Regions from separate parts of the Oceanobacter antarcticus genome, predicted to be linked through region 1. Evidence: riboswitches for the same ligand, from Rfam matches in the RefSeq annotation. Region 1 holds a riboswitch; the other holds the start of a gene.
What was found. A riboswitch is a leader RNA that binds a small molecule or an ion and turns the genes downstream of it on or off. The one in region 1 is predicted to bind cobalamin.

Region 1 (8,486 bases):
AGTGGCTGTGTGGAAATACAGGTTGATGTGCTGAGTGTCTGTTTTTTTGTTGGCTTTTCGCTATCTTGCTGTCCGCTGAAGAATAAGATTTGTCAGAGTGATGGTGTTTAAGGAAACAGTTTTTTGCCTGAGTTTCAAAAGATGGTTACACTTCCGGGCTCTGGCTCAACAGTCACTCGTGACCCGCTACGGAAAAGGGGGTCATTGCAGCGGACACTATGAGCAGACGCGACGTATAAGAATAACCAATGTTGGGGTGTAAAGGGGGCGGTATGAACGAGCAGTTCTTCCAGGAACGCTATCCGGAAAATTATCCAGGCACTATTGATGCCGACAAGTACCATTCAGTCATCGAGCTATTCGATCGCTTTGTGAAAAAATTTGCCACGCGTCCCGCCTTTGTTTGTCTTGGGCATACGCTGAGCTACAACGATCTGGATGTGCTGAGTGCCCATTTTGCCAGCTATCTGCAACATAATCTGGGTTTGCAGCCTGGCGATCGGATTGCCATCCAGTTACCCAATATTTTGCAGTATCCGATTGTGGTGTTTGGAGCCATGCGGGCCGGGTTGATCGTGGTTAATACCAATCCTCTCTATACCGAGCGGGAAATGGAACACCAGTTTAATGACTCGGGTGCCAAAGCGCTGGTGGTGCTGGCCAATATGGCTGAAAAAGCGGAGAAGGTGCTCGACCGTACCGGTATCAAGCACGTGGTGGTGACGGAAGTGGCAGATCTGCATCCGGGACTGAAACGGTTGCTGATCAACGGCGTGGTGAAATACGTCAAAAAACAGGTACCTGATTATCATATTCCCACTGCGGTATCGCTACGACAAGCGTTGGCCAAGGGCTCCAGGCGTCCCTTTCGGCCATGCCCTGCCTCTGGTAACGATGTTGCCGTACTGCAGTACACCGGTGGCACTACCGGGATTGCCAAGGGAGCGATGCTGACCCACCGTAATCTGATCGCCAATATGTTGCAGTGTCACGGCCTGTTTGTCATGGCGCTGGATGAAGGCGTGGAAACCGTGGTAGCACCTTTGCCGCTGTATCATATTTATGCCTTTACAGTGCATTGTATGGTGCTGCTGGAAACCGGGAATTGTTCCTTGTTGATTCCCAATCCGAGGGACATTCCCGGATTTATCAAAACCTTGCAGCAAAACCCTTTTTCGGCGTTTGTTGGCCTGAATACCTTGTTTGTTGCCCTGTGTCACCAAGACAGTTTCCGGGCGCTGGATTTTTCCAGCCTTAAACTCACGATTTCTGGCGGTATGGCATTGACATCGGCGGCAGCTGAACGCTGGAAAGAGGTCACGGGTGGCGATATTGCAGAGGGGTATGGCATGACGGAGACCTCTCCGGTGGTGTCGTTTAATCCGCCCGGACATATTCAGCTGGGCAGTATTGGTATGCCGGTATCGAGCACAGTCTGTATTACCGTGGATGATGAGGGCAACGAATTGCCGTTGGGCGAACCGGGGGAGTTGTGCGTCAAGGGGCCGCAGGTGATGAAAGGCTACTGGAAGCGTGAAGCAGCTACCGATGAATCATTCCTGCCGGGTGCGGATGGCTTGCCTGCCCGTGAATGGCTGCGAACCGGAGACATTGCTGTTATTCAGGACGATGGCTACATGCGTATCGTCGACCGCAAGAAAGACATGATTATCGTCTCCGGTTTTAACGTTTATCCAAACGAGGTTGAGGATGTGATTGCGGCTCATCCTGAAGTAATGGAAGTCGCCGCCATTGGCATTCCCGATCTGAAAAGCTCTGAAGCAGTGAAGGTGTTTATTGTGGCGAAGTCCGAGCTGACGGATGCCGATATTCGACACTGGTGCAAAGAGCGGCTGACCAATTACAAGGTACCGAAGCATGTCGAGTTTCGCACCGAGTTACCGAAAACCAATGTTGGCAAAATTCTCCGGCGCGAACTGAGAGCGGAAGAACTTGCCAAGGACAGTGAATAATAATCTGAATCTGGGGGTTGTTAAACCGTAGTGCCGAATACGCAGGACTGAGTTTGGCCTCTGTCCTGCGCCGCTTACGGCTCCGGCAGTAGATCCTTGTTAACGGATTATCAGGATTGATCTGGAGGTAATTCTCCGACGAGCACGGCCTCGTACTGGCTGGTGATCTTATCCAGCTTGGCCAGCAGGGTTTCAGTCATCTCGTGGATATGCGGGACTTCCTTACGTTTATTGGCACTTTCCTGAAACAGGCGAAAGGTGGCTTTTGAGGTCATCCAAAATGACGCGGCCGATTCCAGTGATACCGCCAGTTGTGGCGTGGTAAAGCGCGAATGCATCAGCTCTCGAAGCGTGTGGTCGAACAAGGCAATGGAGGCATCCAGATCGGAATGTATCCATTGGTTGTCATAGCCCCAGTAAATGGCGATACAATTTCTGGCAATGCGTTGCGACAGCATGCGTTGTCTGCCTGCAAGGTAGACCATTTTGGCGCCATGATGGCCTTGCTGGTCTGCCTTGCTACGAGCCACATCATCACACAACGCCAGTAAGCGGTCATTTTCCTGGATCAGCGTACCAATAAGATTGTGATCCGGCCGTGCCATAATATGTTTACGGTGAGTTTCCCACACAGACAGCGTATTGATCAGCAGTTCCTGGATAACGTCACTGGATTCATCTTCCATCAGTCGTGCCAGCCGTTGTTCAAACAGCATGACGCTGACGTCGCGCTGGCTACTGGCTGAGCGGGGACTGATTCCGGCACCAATCATCAGATGATCTTTCATCATTCGCTGGCTGAGCATGACCAGACTGCCTGTCATTGTTGCGACAGTATTGTCCCTGCCAGCGGTGTAGGCGTTCTTTTTCGGTCGCTTGATCCAGAAAAACCAGATTAATGCGAGAAAGAAGATCAGAAGCATGTGAATTCCTCCGTGAATTCCCTCCAGCGTGACGATTAACCTTCACCGTCAAACGCGCTGGTGCTTATAAGCTTGGAGAGAACGACAGTCGGGTTATTTGATTGCTCTACAATGCAGCAAAAAATAGCGTGTACTAAGGTCGAAATCAACTAATGACCTTATCAATAGATATTTCTCGCAGTAACTGTCTGGATGGTCTGCCTTTCACCTCAACATGGCGGTATATGTCTGATTGTTTGACGCAGGGTCTGCGCTTGCTACTGCGGTTGCTCCCAGTCCCTCAATTTGAACTTGTGTAGGGGCAGTCCAAATCACTACGGATGCGCCTGGAGAGGCCCAGAGTGTCCACTTCCTCATAAGCGTTACTGATAATAAGCATAGCGCTGTTTTCTGCCGGATTACGTGTTTGCTGGTTGCTTTCTGTACAGATTGAGCGTTGAGTCTGATTTTTTAAATATCCTTGGAGATCAGTGAATTTTCTGCTGTGAAAGGCATCGGCTATGCAAGCATTGTCCTGTAGCGATTAGCCATCGTATGGAATTTGCTTTGCTGATATAGTCCACCGCTATCAAACAGGTGTCAGGCTGCCGTGGCGGCCTGATTTAATTGGGAATCCGGTGCAACTCCGGGACTGTACCCGCAACTGTAATTCTCTGGCCGTAACGGGCAGGGGAAAGTCAGATACCAGCCTGGGAATTGTTTGGCCGACATTCGGCGTGGGCGCGCTGTAATGTCTGGTCAATAAATGATTCTGTCTCTTGAATTTTGTTCGTGCGGGAATACACGAGCCATCTCCTTTCCCTGTTGATGCAGTTTGTCGACAGTCGACGGTGTTGGATGGTAATCCTGGGCATGAACTCTTGTTATCTGGTGCTTCCATGGTTGGCTGTTCCGGTCTGGTGGTTGACGAGCTGAGGCTCACGATTGATCAGCAACCGATTCTGAAATGTATCTCTTTTTCACTGCCTGCCGGTTCCGTGCTCGGTGTGCTTGGCCCGAACGGTGCGGGCAAGACCAGTTTGCTGCTGGCGTTGTCGGGTCAGTTAACTGGACAGATAACGGCGACTACGCTGGCCTGGCAAGATCGGCCATTGTCCGATTACAGCCTGAATCAGCGTGCCCGGCGTATCGCGGTTGTGAACCAGCTGAACGATGCGGTCTTTGCCCTCAGTCTGCGGCAAATGGTACGCATGGGGTTGTTGCCGCACCAATCCTTGTTGGGACGGCAGTCAGCAGCCGATGACGAGCGGATCGATCAGGCGCTGGAGCGTGTTGGCCTGGCAGAAAAATCAACCCGTGTATTTTCGACCCTGTCTGGCGGCGAGCAACAACGTGGTCTGATTGCCCGTGCCCTGGTGCAGCGGGCGGAACTGATTGTGCTGGATGAACCTGTTAACCATCTCGATGTGTATTTCCAGCACGATGTGCTGGCCTTACTGGGCCAGCTGGCACGTGATACCGGGCTGACGGTGGTCATGAGTCTGCATGACCTCAATTTGTCCGCGCACTACTGTGATCAGCTGTTGCTGTTGGAAAATGGCGAACAGGTGGCTTTCGGGACGCCGGACAGTGTGTTGGTGCCGGAGCGTCTAGAGCGTGTTTTTCGCTTGCCTTGTGCGGTTCGTCGCCACGACGACCGGGCGTTACGGGTAGATTTTTCACCCTTGCCCTTAACCGTTCAAACGCGGGATAAACGGCGATGAGGCAGCGTTGGTGGTGGTTGCTGGCCGTGGCGGTGTTATCACCGCTGGCTGCGCTGTTTTTTGGCTCTGCCAATTTGTCACTGGATACTGTTTGGCGTTGCCTCGTCGGTTTGCCTGTTGATCCACTGGATCAGTTGATTTTTACCGACTTGCGTTTGCCAAGAGTTGCTGCGGGGGTTTTGGTCGGTGCCGGGCTGGCGATTGCCGGAGCATCCTTGCAGAACGTCACACGTAATGGCCTGGCGGATCCTTACTTGTTTGGGGTGGTCGCGGGCGCCGGATTGGGTGCCAGTGTGGTCACGGTGCTGATGGGCTCGGCACTGGCCCAGCATCCGCTGCTGGCGGGGTTGCTGGGTTGGTTACCGACGGCAACCGCTTTGCCGATTGCTGCGTTTGGCGGTGCACTGTTTGCGGTGATGCTGGTACAGATACTGGCAGTCACTTCGTTTGCCCGCAGCTCCGAGCAGTTGTTATTGGGCGGCGTTGCCATTTCACTGATGCTGGGTTCGCTGACGCATTTTATTCTGTTTGTAGGCGAGCCGTTTGCGGCCAATAAAGTCTTGTTCTGGCTGATGGGCAGTCTTGCCAGAGTGGAAAGCAGTCATCTGTTGCTGCTCTTTCCCGTAGTGCTGATTTGTAGTGCTGTTTTATTGCTGTTGGGACGACATTTCGATGCCATGCTGCTCGGCGATGACAATGCCCGGACGCTGGGGGTTGATGCGGTTCGGTTGCGGGCCTTGGCACTGGTGATGTGCGCCGCTCTGACGGCAGCGGTGGTGGCCTACTGCGGTGGTATCGGTTTTGTTGGTCTGATGATTCCCCATATTGTGCGGCGTTGGCTGGGGGTGACGAACCGAACACTGATTCTGGGGTGTTTGTTACTCGGCAGTACCTTTCTGGTATGGGTTGATGTGATTGCCCGATCGGCGGTTGCCAGTCAGGAAATTCCCATCGGTATTATCACCTCGGCGATTGGTAGTGTGTTTTTTCTGATTGTTATGCGTCAGCGTTTGGCCTGAGCGGAGCCCGGTTTATGCAAGCTGTTCATTTTGATATTCAAGCTGTCGGGAATACCTGGCTGACACACATACAACAGCGGATTGATGAAAAAACCAAACCGTTGGGGTCGTTGGGAGAACTGGAAGGGTTGGCGGCCAGGCTGGCACAGATCCAGACTCAGACCCTTGATGGCGTTGCTGCTGGCCGTATTAGCATTGTCCGGCCGACCATGCTGGTGTTTGCAGCTGACCATGGCATTGCTGGTCATCCGATCAGTATTGCTCCGCAAACGGTGACCGAACAGATGGTTCGCAATTTCCTTGCCGGTGGCGCGGCGATCAATTGTTTTTGCCAGGCCAATGAAATGGCGCTGATGGTGATTGATGCGGGCATGATCAGCCCGGTCTGTTCGGATCATCCGTTGTTGTTGACGCGCAGGGTCAATGCCGGAACCGATGATTTCTCCCAGCATGCGGCGATGACAGCGGCGCAGTGTCAGCAAGCGCTGCGATATGGCGCTGACGTTGCCCGAGACCAGATCAGCGCCGGATCAAATGTACTGGGCTTTGGCGAAATGGGCATCGGTAATACCAGTTCCGCCTCGGCTGTGCTGGCGTTACTGGAAAATATAGCGGTAGACCGTGTGGTTGGGCGCGGAACCGGAATCAACGATGACCAGCTGCAGCTCAAGCGTGAACTGATTCATCAGGCCGTTCAGCGGATTCGATCCATGCACCCGGAGGTGACTGCTGACATTGCCATGCAGGAAGCTGGCGGGTTTGAAATTGTCCAGATGGTGGGGGCGATGCTGGCGGCGGCAGAGCAGCGGGTGACGATTCTGGTTGATGGTTTTATTGTGTCGGTGGCGGCACTGCTGGCTTGTCGTATGGCACCCAACTGCCGGGACTATCTGGTGTTTTGTCATCAGTCGGCTGAGTCGGCACATGGCTTGACGTTACAGGCGTTGAATGCACGTCCTTTACTGAGTCTTGGTTTGCGCCTGGGAGAAGGCACCGGTGCCGCATTGGCGCTGCCATTACTGCGGGCTGCGGCTGCGTTTTATAACGATATGGCGACCTTCGCCAGCGCCGGGGTGGAGGTGTAATGGCTGCGATGACCTTGCTGCTGCGACAACACGGGCAGCGCTTGCAGTTGGCGCTGGGTTTTTTGACCCGTTTGCCGATGAGCCGTCAGTTGCCATACAGCACGGACAATATGCACAAGGCGCTGGGCTATTTTCCCTTGGTGGGTTGGCTGCTGGCCGGGTTGCTGACGGTTGTGTTCCTGCTGGCTGAGGCCGGTCTGGGGACGCTGCCTGCGGTTTGTGTACTGCTGATCACCAGTTTGCTGTTGACCGGGGCGTTGCATGAAGACGGTCTGGCCGACTGTTTTGATGGTTTTTACGGCGGACTGGAGCAGCAGCACAAGCTCACCATTCTCAAGGACAGTCGGCTTGGCACCTACGGCAGCAGCGCCTTGATACTGGCCTTGCTGTTCAAGTTTGTCCTGCTGGTGAGTCTCGCAGGTCAGGGAGAATTGCTGCTGGCGCTGGTTATTGGTTATCCCTTCTCCCGTGCGCTGGCAATTACTCATGCACAAGATCTGCCTTATGTCTCGGCACCCGGCAGCAGTAAAAGTGATCCGCTGGCACAGCCGATGAATGCGGTCTTGTTGGCGCAGGTGCTGATAACCGGGACAATAGGCCTGTTGTGGTTGCCGTTCTGGTCGGCCCTGACGGTGATCGCTGCTGTTGTGGTAATGCGCCAGCTGCTCAAACAATGGATGCAAAAGCACCTGCACGGCTTCACCGGTGATTGTCTCGGTGCCGCCCAGCAGCTGCAGGAACTGTTGATCTATACGGTATTACTCGCCCTGGCCCAACATGGATACCTGACATGATTCATTTAATCCTCGGTGGTGCCCGCTCTGGCAAATCCCGTTACGGGTTAGCGGTGGCCAGTGCTCTGGCGATACAGCAAGGCGTGGATCAATATTTTGTGGCGACGGCGACGCCCTTCGATGACGAAATGACCAGCAGAATAGAACGACATCAGCAGGAAAGGGGGGAAGACTGGCAGCTAGCTGAAGTCCCTCTGGCACTGGCAGAGTATTTGAATCAGCAATCAGGTACTGGCGTTATTCTGGTGGATTGCCTGACGTTGTGGCTCAACAACCAGTTTTATCACTTACCTGAACAGGATTTTCCGGCGCTGTTCGCTCAAATGACCCAGGCGCTACAGCAATGCCGTATGGATGTTGTGCTGATCGCTAATGAAATCGGATTTGGGGTGGTGCCTGCGGGCGGAGTCAGCCGGGCGTTTGTCGATCAGGCCGGGTGGTTGAATCAGGCCTTGGCAGCCATTGCCGACCGGGTAACCCTGGTGGTTGCCGGGCTACCACTGACCGTGAAAGAGGTATAAGGCATGACTACAGGGGATACGATCATTGATCTCGTTCGTCATGGAGCGGTAGCGGGTGAGCCAGCGCTGTATGGCAGCACCGATGTTGCCCTTAGTAACGCTGGCTGGCAGCAGCTGGAACGTGCGTTTGCTGCTATTTCGGCCCCGGTCAGTGTCGTCAGCTCGCCGCTGCAGCGCTGCCAGGCCTTCGCCACGCACTGGTCGCAACAGCAAGGGCTGACGCTGGCGATTATTGCTGAATTACGCGAATACGATTTTGGCGACTGGGATGGCATTCCGTTTGACGTGTTGTTCGGTACGCCAGAGGACAACCCCGACGGCTGGAGCGAACTGGAAGCCTTTAGCCAGTTTCCGGCAGGCAATCCACCACCTGGGGGAGAGCGAATTGAACAGGTCTATGAACGGGTGGTTCGTGGCTGGAACCAGGTGCTCAAGCAGAGCGCTGGCGGCCATACCGTGGTGGTTTGT
Region 2 (8,486 bases), on a different contig from region 1:
GCATCCTGCCACCAGCCGAGCAAAGACGTCGAAGCAGCATCGGAATCACGGGAGGGATGAGCTGCTTCGTTGCGGTGGGTCATCAGTCTTTGAAGTTCTTGAACGCCAGCGGCATGGTGATGGAGTCGTCGTTGCGATACAGCGTCATCACGGTTTGCAAATCATCCCGTGCCTTGCCTTGCACCCGAACCATTTCGCCCTGAATCGACGCCTGAACTTTTAGTTTGCTTTCTTTGACAATCTTGACCATTTTGCGGGCCAAATCCTTGTCGATACCCTGACGCAGGGTCGCAATCACCTTGACCTGTTTGCCGGCTCCGGCAAGATCGCCGTATTCCAAACAGCTGACCTTGATTTTGCGTTTGATCAGCGCGCTTTCCAGCATCGGCTTCATTTGCTCAATCTGGAATTCTTCATTGGCGGTCATGGTGACGGCGAAGTCTTTCAATTCGAAGCTTGCATCCACACCTTTAAAGTCAAAACGTGTGGTCAGCTCGCGGTTTGCCTGGTCGACGGCATTCAAGGCTTCGTGTTTATCCACTTCGGAAACGACATCAAACGATGGCATCGAGTTTCTCCTGTCAACAAATAGAGGACGGCATTTGTCTTGTGATAAAGCCGGACTGTATACCTCTGTCAGCACTGAAAAGCAAAAGCCGGCGGAGTAACGTTCCTCTCGTTCCTCTCATTGTCTCCCTCTGCCTATCTGGCCTGTCTTTTTGTCTATTCTTTGTTTGTCTTCTTATCTGTCTTTTGGTTTGTCTTCTTGTCTGTCATACCGCTGCAATCGTCGGGTTACATAAAATTCAGACTGCGTCGAATCGGATGCAGGTGTGGTGTCCGGCTATTGAGCTGCCTATAATCACGCCATGTCATTATCAATCGGTCTTCTGGGTTTAGGCGCTATCGGTACCGTGATGGCCAGCTACTGGCGTCAACACACGGTGTTTGTGCTTGGTCGCTGTGCTGCCGCCTTACAGCACGCACACACCGAACACCAATACAAGCACAAGCGCTCGCTGACCTATGGACCCGCCATTCTGAACCAGCACCCGGAATGGCCGGAAGCATTAACGCTATCGCTACCGCAATGGAATCACCAGCGTCTTGACTGGCTGGTCGTCACGACCAAGGCCGGTGATACTCTGGAAGCCCTGTTGCCCTACGCCAGTCAGTTGCACCGGGTTGAGCGTATTTTATTGCTGCAAAACGGCATGGGTCAGCATGAGCAATTGGCCCATTGGCTCAAGAAGCAAGGACTGCCCTGTGAGCTATGGCGCGGAACCTCGACCGATGGTGCCTACCGCCTCGACAAAACCAGGGTGATGTATGCTGGTTTGGGTCATGTTTGGGTCGGCCAGCATCGTTCGAATCCAGCCAGACTATGTACTTTGCCGACATCCTGTCGTTTACCTCATACCGAGGTCGTCACGGATATATTGGCCCGCCAACGGGAAAAGCTGGCTATTAATGCGGTGATCAACCCACTCACGGCACACTACCGTTGTCTTAATGGCGAGCTGGCAAGCAACATCCGGTACCGCCAGCAACTGCAAGCTCTGGCAACCGAAGTCGAGCAGTTTTTCTTGCAGCTAGGCTGGCCCCTGCAAGAAAATTTGTTTGATCGCGTCATTCAGATTGCCTTGTCTACCGCCCAGAATCGTTCATCCAGCTTGCAAGATGTATTGGCCAACAAAGCTACTGAGTTACGTCATATTTCCGGCTACCTTTTAACCCAGGCCAACACGTCAGGTATTGAACTTCCACTGACCCGCGCACTTATGGATCAAGTTAATGACAGAACAGAACACGGAAAACAGTTCTAACCTGCTCACGCGCCAGAAAACCATGGCTGCGCTGATCACCACCGTCATTTTGATCCTTTTTCTCGCCGCCATTGCCTATGTCGCTACCGCAGATCGTATCGGACGCAACTATCTGGTGCCGGAGATCAATCAACTGCTGGTCGAAACCCTGACCATTCAGCTTAACCGACAGCCACTGGACCTGATGGCCGTCAAGGCACTGCTCGACAGTTTTGCCCACCATCATCAGGTGGATTCCATTCGCCTGACGCAAGACAGTAGTCAGCTGGTGATGCAAGTACCAGTCGATCGCACTATCAGCCCGGAGCCACCCCAAAACAGCGTATATCAGCAACGGCTAAGCACCATTAACGGCGATTTCGAGATTCGTATCATCAATGGTGTCTTCTTACCCGGCTATTACTTGGCTGATACCATCAGCACCAGCCTGATTGTCGCAGCTCTGAGCGCACTATTGATTTTTGCCATGTACGTGCTGATTCGACGTTGGCAACAGCAGCCCTACACCGATCTGCGCGATCAAATCAAAACTGCGCAACAGCACGATCACGACCCGACCACGCCGTTCCAATGTCAGGATCCGGATTTACAACCCTTGGTCAACAGCCTCAATGATCTCCACTGGCACCTGCATCGACGCCATGCCGACCTGGAACGAGCCCATAAACAGGCGGAAAGTGCTCGCCATCGGGCCACCACACTGGCGCGTGACAGCGCTCGTATCAACAGCGACCTGGAACATGAAATTACCGTTCGCAGCGCGATGGAGCGCCAGCTGGCACAAACCAAAGCCTTGATGGATGCCATTATCAACGCCATGCCATCCGCCTTGTTTGCCCTCGATCAGCAAGGCCGCTTGTTATTGTGTAATCGCCAGGCCGAAATCTGGCTTGGTAAGCGTCGTCAGGAACTGGCCGGGTTTTTATTAAATGAACTGATCCCGGAACTGGCACCACTGCTCAAACGGGCCAGACAGCGGCTGACCTCGGGAGATGATCTGGATACGCCAATCCTGCAGCGCCGGTTGTCACTCGATAGCCTGGAAGCCGGATTGGTCACCGACTCACTGGTGTACGCGCTGGATCAGCAACAAGCTGCAGTTGCTGTTGTGCGCATTGATGACATTCGCCAGCGGCTGCAGTTGGAAGAAATGATGGTGCACTCGGAAAAAATGCTCACCGTCGGAGGTATGGCTGCGGGCATGGCCCATGAGATCAACAACCCGCTCGCTGCCATCCTGCAAAACCTGCAAAATATCAAACGCCGTCTGGGTAGCGGGTTAAAAGCCAACCACGAGGCCGCCACCAAGCTTAGTCTCGACCTCCGGGCGGTGGAGGAGTACCTGGAAGAACGGGAAGTTTTCAAACTGATGGAGCACATGCGTGAAGCCGGGGAACGAGCGGCGGCGATTATCGCTACCATGCTGAATTTCTCCCGCCGCAACCATGAACACAAAGAAAAAACGCCGGTCAGCCAACTGGTTAATAATGCCCTGACCGTCGCCCGCAACGACCTTGGCCTACATCATATTGATATATCAACCGCCTCCCTGGAGCACTTGCCGGATGTCTCCTGTATTCCTGGAGAAATTGAGCAGGTACTGGTCAATCTGATCAAAAATGCGCAACAGTCGCTGGCGCAACCAGCCACTGCCGAAGCGAACTGGCAACCGACCATCCGCTTGAATGCCTGGCGTGAAGGCGATTTCCTCTGCATCTCTGTCGAAGACAACGGCTCTGGTGTTGATGCCGACCAGATCGGCCGCATTTTTGAACCGTTTTTCACCACCAAGGAAGTCGGCACTGGCACTGGCCTCGGGTTGTCGGTGTCCTATTTTATTGTCACCACTCACCATCAGGGCGATATGTATTACCGTCCCGCTGATCCCCATGGTGCCTGTTTTGTGATCAAACTGCCGTTGTAAAACCCGTCCATTGCTCTCTTCTTGAGCTCTCATGCCTGTGCACCTGTGCTCCAACGTCAAAATACGGCGCAGAGCGGAACCCCCGGATCGGCTCCCACACGAAGCGTGGGAGCCCGTTGTTTCTCTTCTTGACGCCTGCGACCCTCGCCGCTACTCTGCGCTCAGAATCAGGTGCCCGCCCGCTGAATCATTCAGCCTCGGGTTAAACGGGAAGACCGGTGATGCGTTTACGCAAAAACCGGCGCTGCCCCCGCAACGGTGATCGACCCACTCAATAACCGGTTTCCGCCCACAGCAGGAAACCAGCCACTGCCGCGCAATACCGATTGCATGGGTGGGAAGGCGTTATTGACGAGCACAGGATGCTCAGGTCGTCAGCCCGGATACCGGCCTGTTCCAATCAACCGACGTTGCGGAGGGCAGCGGGAGGGATTTGCGCAAATCCGTAACCGCTGTACCACTACGGTGTCTTCCGCTTTCAGCGGAGTTGTTTATTGCCCGGTCTGCTCCTGCCTGCTCTTGCCGTCTTATTTAGACCCGGCATTCAGGACTCCCATGACATTGATTTTGCCTTCCTGCAACTATGTCCGCAGCAACTATGCCGTCCGCTGTAACTATGTCGTCCGCAGCGGCATCAGCCATCGTCTCTGGCAGTGGCGGATCACGACGTGGCCGTTGAGCCTGGCCCTGATTTTGCTGTTTTTCTCCCTGCATGGATACGCCGAAAACACCGTTACCGCAGACGACGAATTGGTCGTCTATGGCCAAACAGAACCCGCTGACGACGCCAGCTACCAGCTCTATGACCAACAGGCACTCGCGGCTGGCTATCAGAATCTCGGTGAATTTTTGGGGCGTATCAACGGTCTGCAAATCCAGTCGCTGGGCGGCCTGGGAGATCCGGTGCTGGTATCGATGCAAGGGGCCGACGCCAAGCAGACCCGCTTGCTGGTGGACGGTATCGCAGTGAACAATGGACAGTACGGTCAGTACGATCTGAATGCCGTACCACTGGCTGCGATTCAACGGGTCGATATACTCACCAGCAGCAGCGATGCCGACGACAGCGGTTTGATCGGCGACGAAGCCATTGGTGGTACGATTAACATCATCACTCGCCATAGCGGCAGCCACCAAGCCAACGCCACCAAAATATTTGCCGCTGCAGGCAGCTACGGCACGGCCACCCTGAGCCTGCAACAGCCGTTGTTATTCTCGTCATTATCAAACCGCACCAACAATCATCGCACCAGCAATCATCGCACCAACAACCGCACCGCCGACCTGTTACTCGACCACCAGCAAAGCGATAACAACTACCGCTACCCGGTGACCAGTCCGCAAGACACCCGTCAACCGTCCGGACAGCAACAAGCGCTCAATAACGCCGCTTATCGCCGTGATCGACTGACGCTGAAGTATCAACAACCAGATCTGTTTGCCAGCCTTTACTGGCAAGACGAACACAAACAACTGCCTCAATATTCACGTAATTCTTCTATTAACAGTGCCCGCCTGGACAGCAAGCAACTGGGGATGCAATTGTCGGGGAATTGGGGACAACGCTTTCGGCAACACTGGCAACTCTGGCATTCACTCGACCGCCAGGGGTTTTACGACCCCACTGCCGTGTTTGGCTATGTCGACAGTAACAATCGTTATCGTTACCAGCACAGCGAAGCCAGGCTGGGCAGTCAGGTTCAATGGCAGTCCTGGGATTTCGGCAGCAGTATCAATATCAGCCAGCAGCACTATCAAAGCCGTTACCTGAATGACAGCGAAGCCAGCGCTTGCGATTCCCTCAGCAGCAACTGCAACCAGTACTCCTGGTTGCGACATAGGCAACTGAGTGGCCGGGCACAATGGCAAAACAGCGCCAGCACCCGTCAAGTCACCCTCAGCGGCAGTCATCACCAGCAAGACAGCCGGTTAAAAACAGTCGATCGTTCGACTAGCGACAGTGCTGATAACAGCAGCGACAGCTCCCACCAGCAGCAATCCTGGCCATCCGGGCTGATCAGCGCCAAACAATACTGGATTGGCGATAACAGCAGCGGCCAATTGCAACTGAGCTGGAAGCAGGCGTTAAGAATCCCCAGTCTGTACGAACGTTTTGGTAATCGCGGACTGACCCGAGGCAACGACGAGCTGCAAGCAGAACAAAGCCGCACCACCACGTTGACTGGCAGCTGGAACGGACGCTGGCAGCAGCGCTCACAACAGTTCAGCTTGACTCTGTTTCAGCGCCAGCTGGAAAACGCCATCGTGCCTGTATACGACCCGGCAACCGGTGCCGGTCGTTATGAAAATACCACTACTGCCAGCATAACCGGGCTGGAGTGGCAACTGCAGAGTCAGTTGGGCCGAGACACCAGCCATACAGCCACACCGACCACTTCCGCACCAACCACTTCCGCACCAGCAAATGTCGAACCAGCCCGTTTCGAACCAACCATAGGCTACTGGCAGCTGCAGCTGGCAGGCAGCCACTACCATAGCCAGACCCGCAGCGATATTGTCGGCTTCGATCATAAATACCTGCCCGGCATCTATCACTTGCGGCTGACCGCCGGACTGCTCTGGCAGTCCTCAATGGCAGCCCGGCATCACAGTGTCGACCTCCATGCAGAACTGGCCGACGATCTGTATCTCGATCGCTACAACAGCGTCCCCGGCGACCAGCGCCGCCTCTGGAACATCAACTATCGCTACCAGTGGCCAGCCAACTCAAACGCATCCAAGCCATTAATGGCTCCGGCAAACGCCGGTCTACGGATTCACAACCTGTTTAACAACGCCTTTAGCGACTTCAGCGGTCGCCCGGCACGCGGCCGGGAATGGACGCTGTACCTGAGCTATTCGCTCTGATGCTCACTGATTATTGCAAGTAACCCCATAAGATCACCCCTAAGGAAATCCACCATGTTCACCCAACAGCCCAACCACCCGACCCCCCTGACACACGTTATTAGCAGCACTAACCTGGTGCTCGCCAGTACTCTCACTCTGGCCCTGAGCGGCTGTATGAGCGATGACAACAACAGTAATGGACAAGCGATTGTTGAAGGTGCCTACGCGGTGCAAACCCATGCTTCCGACTACAGCAGCAGCCAGGTCGCCATCGGCAATATCACCGGCGACCGCTCGGTACAACAACAGCTCTTCAGTGCCACCAGCACCAGCTACACCCTCGCCAGCGACGCCAACTGGCTTTATCGTATTGGCCAATATGGTATCGACACCATCAGCCGCTACGACGCCACTAGCAGTCTCAGCACCCCGGAATGGACCTACACCACCAACGACGATGGTGACAGCAGCGCCAATACCTATACTCTGGTACATCAGGATGACCAATACGGCTGGCTGCTTCGTTACGGTGCCAACAGCGCCTGGAAAGTAGATACCACCGCCAGCAGTGAAGCTGACTTCAAAGTGGCTGAAATCGACCTCTCCGACTACCGGGTAGCGCTGGATGGCTACAGCACCGAACCCAACATGGTCGATGCCGCCATCGACAACAACCAGCTGTTTATTCTGACCCAGCGCTATGGCATTGACGGCAATAACACTGCTTACGTGGTGGTATACGATCTCGATACCCTGACAGAAATCGATACTGATACCCAGACCGACGGCCTCAAGGGCATTCCTCTCACCGTTACCAACCCTGGCACGCTGGAGCTGCTCAATGGCCAACTGTACATTGCCGCCCGTGGTGACTACGGCAGCAACAGCGGTGGCTTGGATGTAATCGACACCACCACCTATGCCGTTAGCAACCTGATCGACGGCACCACCTTCGCCGATCTGAACGACACCAGCGCCGCAACACCGCAGTATTACCATGTCAAAGACATCGCCGTGGTCAGCGACCAGCAAGCCTATGTCAACATCAGCGTCGAAGCCGGATGGAGCAGTGTCGCCAGCTACCTCTATGAGATCAATCCCGGTAGCGACAAGGCCACCATCACAACCACAGCCAACGCCATCGACATTAACAGCCTGATGACCAACAGCGTCAGCAATCCGGAAGACAGCTACAGCCTCGGCGACATCACCATCGACAACAACCAGCGCCTGTGGATTGCTATCACCAACGCCACCCAACCCGGCCTGCTGGTACTGGATACCGACACCAACAGCCAAAACGGCGACGTCATCAGCCTCGACCTGGTACCTGATACCATCGTCTTCCTGACTGACGAACTGACCGCGCAATAACCCCGCCCACATCACCCATCCCGTGGGGACCGGCTCTGCCCGGCGCCCCACCCCTCCGCCCGTGTCCAACCGGCTCCATCCGTTCCCAACCGGCCCTGCCCGGCACCCCACCCCTGTAGGGACCGGCTCCGTCCGTGTCCAACCGGCTCCGTCCGTGCCCAACCGGCTCCGTCCGTGTCCAACCGGCTCCGTCCGTGTCCAACCGGCTCCGTCCGTGTCCAACCGGCTCCGTCCGTGTCCAACCGGCTCCGTCCGTGCCCAACCGGCTCCGTCCGTGCCCAACCGGCTCCGTCCGTGCCCATAAAAACCGCAAAAGTCACAACCACAGACATGGCCAGATATACCTGACAATCACGCACCTGAGTGACAATATTTGTCAGTTTATATCCGATCCGGTAACCCGCTCTTTTGAAAACGGGTTAAGCAACCAACAACCGGGCAAAAGAAACGAGAACCGGGTCACATAAACCCGCTCATTCCACGAAAATCAACACCTGGCACGCTATTCGCTT

Region 2: another riboswitch for cobalamin. It lies ahead of WG929_RS02975 (TonB-dependent receptor plug domain-containing protein); the one in region 1 lies ahead of WG929_RS16590 (ABC transporter ATP-binding protein).

What each region holds. Positions count from the first base shown of each region.
Region 1 is NZ_JBBKTX010000023.1:14,016-22,501, reverse strand. It holds gene WG929_RS16600 (AMP-binding protein) at 273-1,973, shown strand; gene WG929_RS16595 (type IV pili methyl-accepting chemotaxis transducer N-terminal domain-containing protein) at 2,084-2,896, opposite strand; cobalamin riboswitch at 3,461-3,603, shown strand; gene WG929_RS16590 (ABC transporter ATP-binding protein) at 3,775-4,599, shown strand; gene WG929_RS16585 (FecCD family ABC transporter permease) at 4,596-5,618, shown strand; gene cobT (nicotinate-nucleotide--dimethylbenzimidazole phosphoribosyltransferase) at 5,633-6,703, shown strand; gene cobS (adenosylcobinamide-GDP ribazoletransferase) at 6,703-7,497, shown strand; gene cobU (bifunctional adenosylcobinamide kinase/adenosylcobinamide-phosphate guanylyltransferase) at 7,494-8,018, shown strand; gene WG929_RS16565 (histidine phosphatase family protein) at 8,022-8,486, shown strand, end outside.
Region 2 is NZ_JBBKTX010000003.1:20,062-28,547, forward strand. It holds gene WG929_RS02955 (AmpG family muropeptide MFS transporter) at 1-83, opposite strand, end outside; gene WG929_RS02960 (YajQ family cyclic di-GMP-binding protein) at 83-568, opposite strand; gene WG929_RS02965 (ketopantoate reductase family protein) at 870-1,826, shown strand; gene WG929_RS02970 (two-component system sensor histidine kinase NtrB) at 1,795-3,750, shown strand; cobalamin riboswitch at 3,902-4,159, shown strand; gene WG929_RS02975 (TonB-dependent receptor plug domain-containing protein) at 4,306-6,618, shown strand; gene WG929_RS02980 (hypothetical protein) at 6,673-7,974, shown strand; partial or broken gene WG929_RS21400 (hypothetical protein) at 8,071-8,322, shown strand.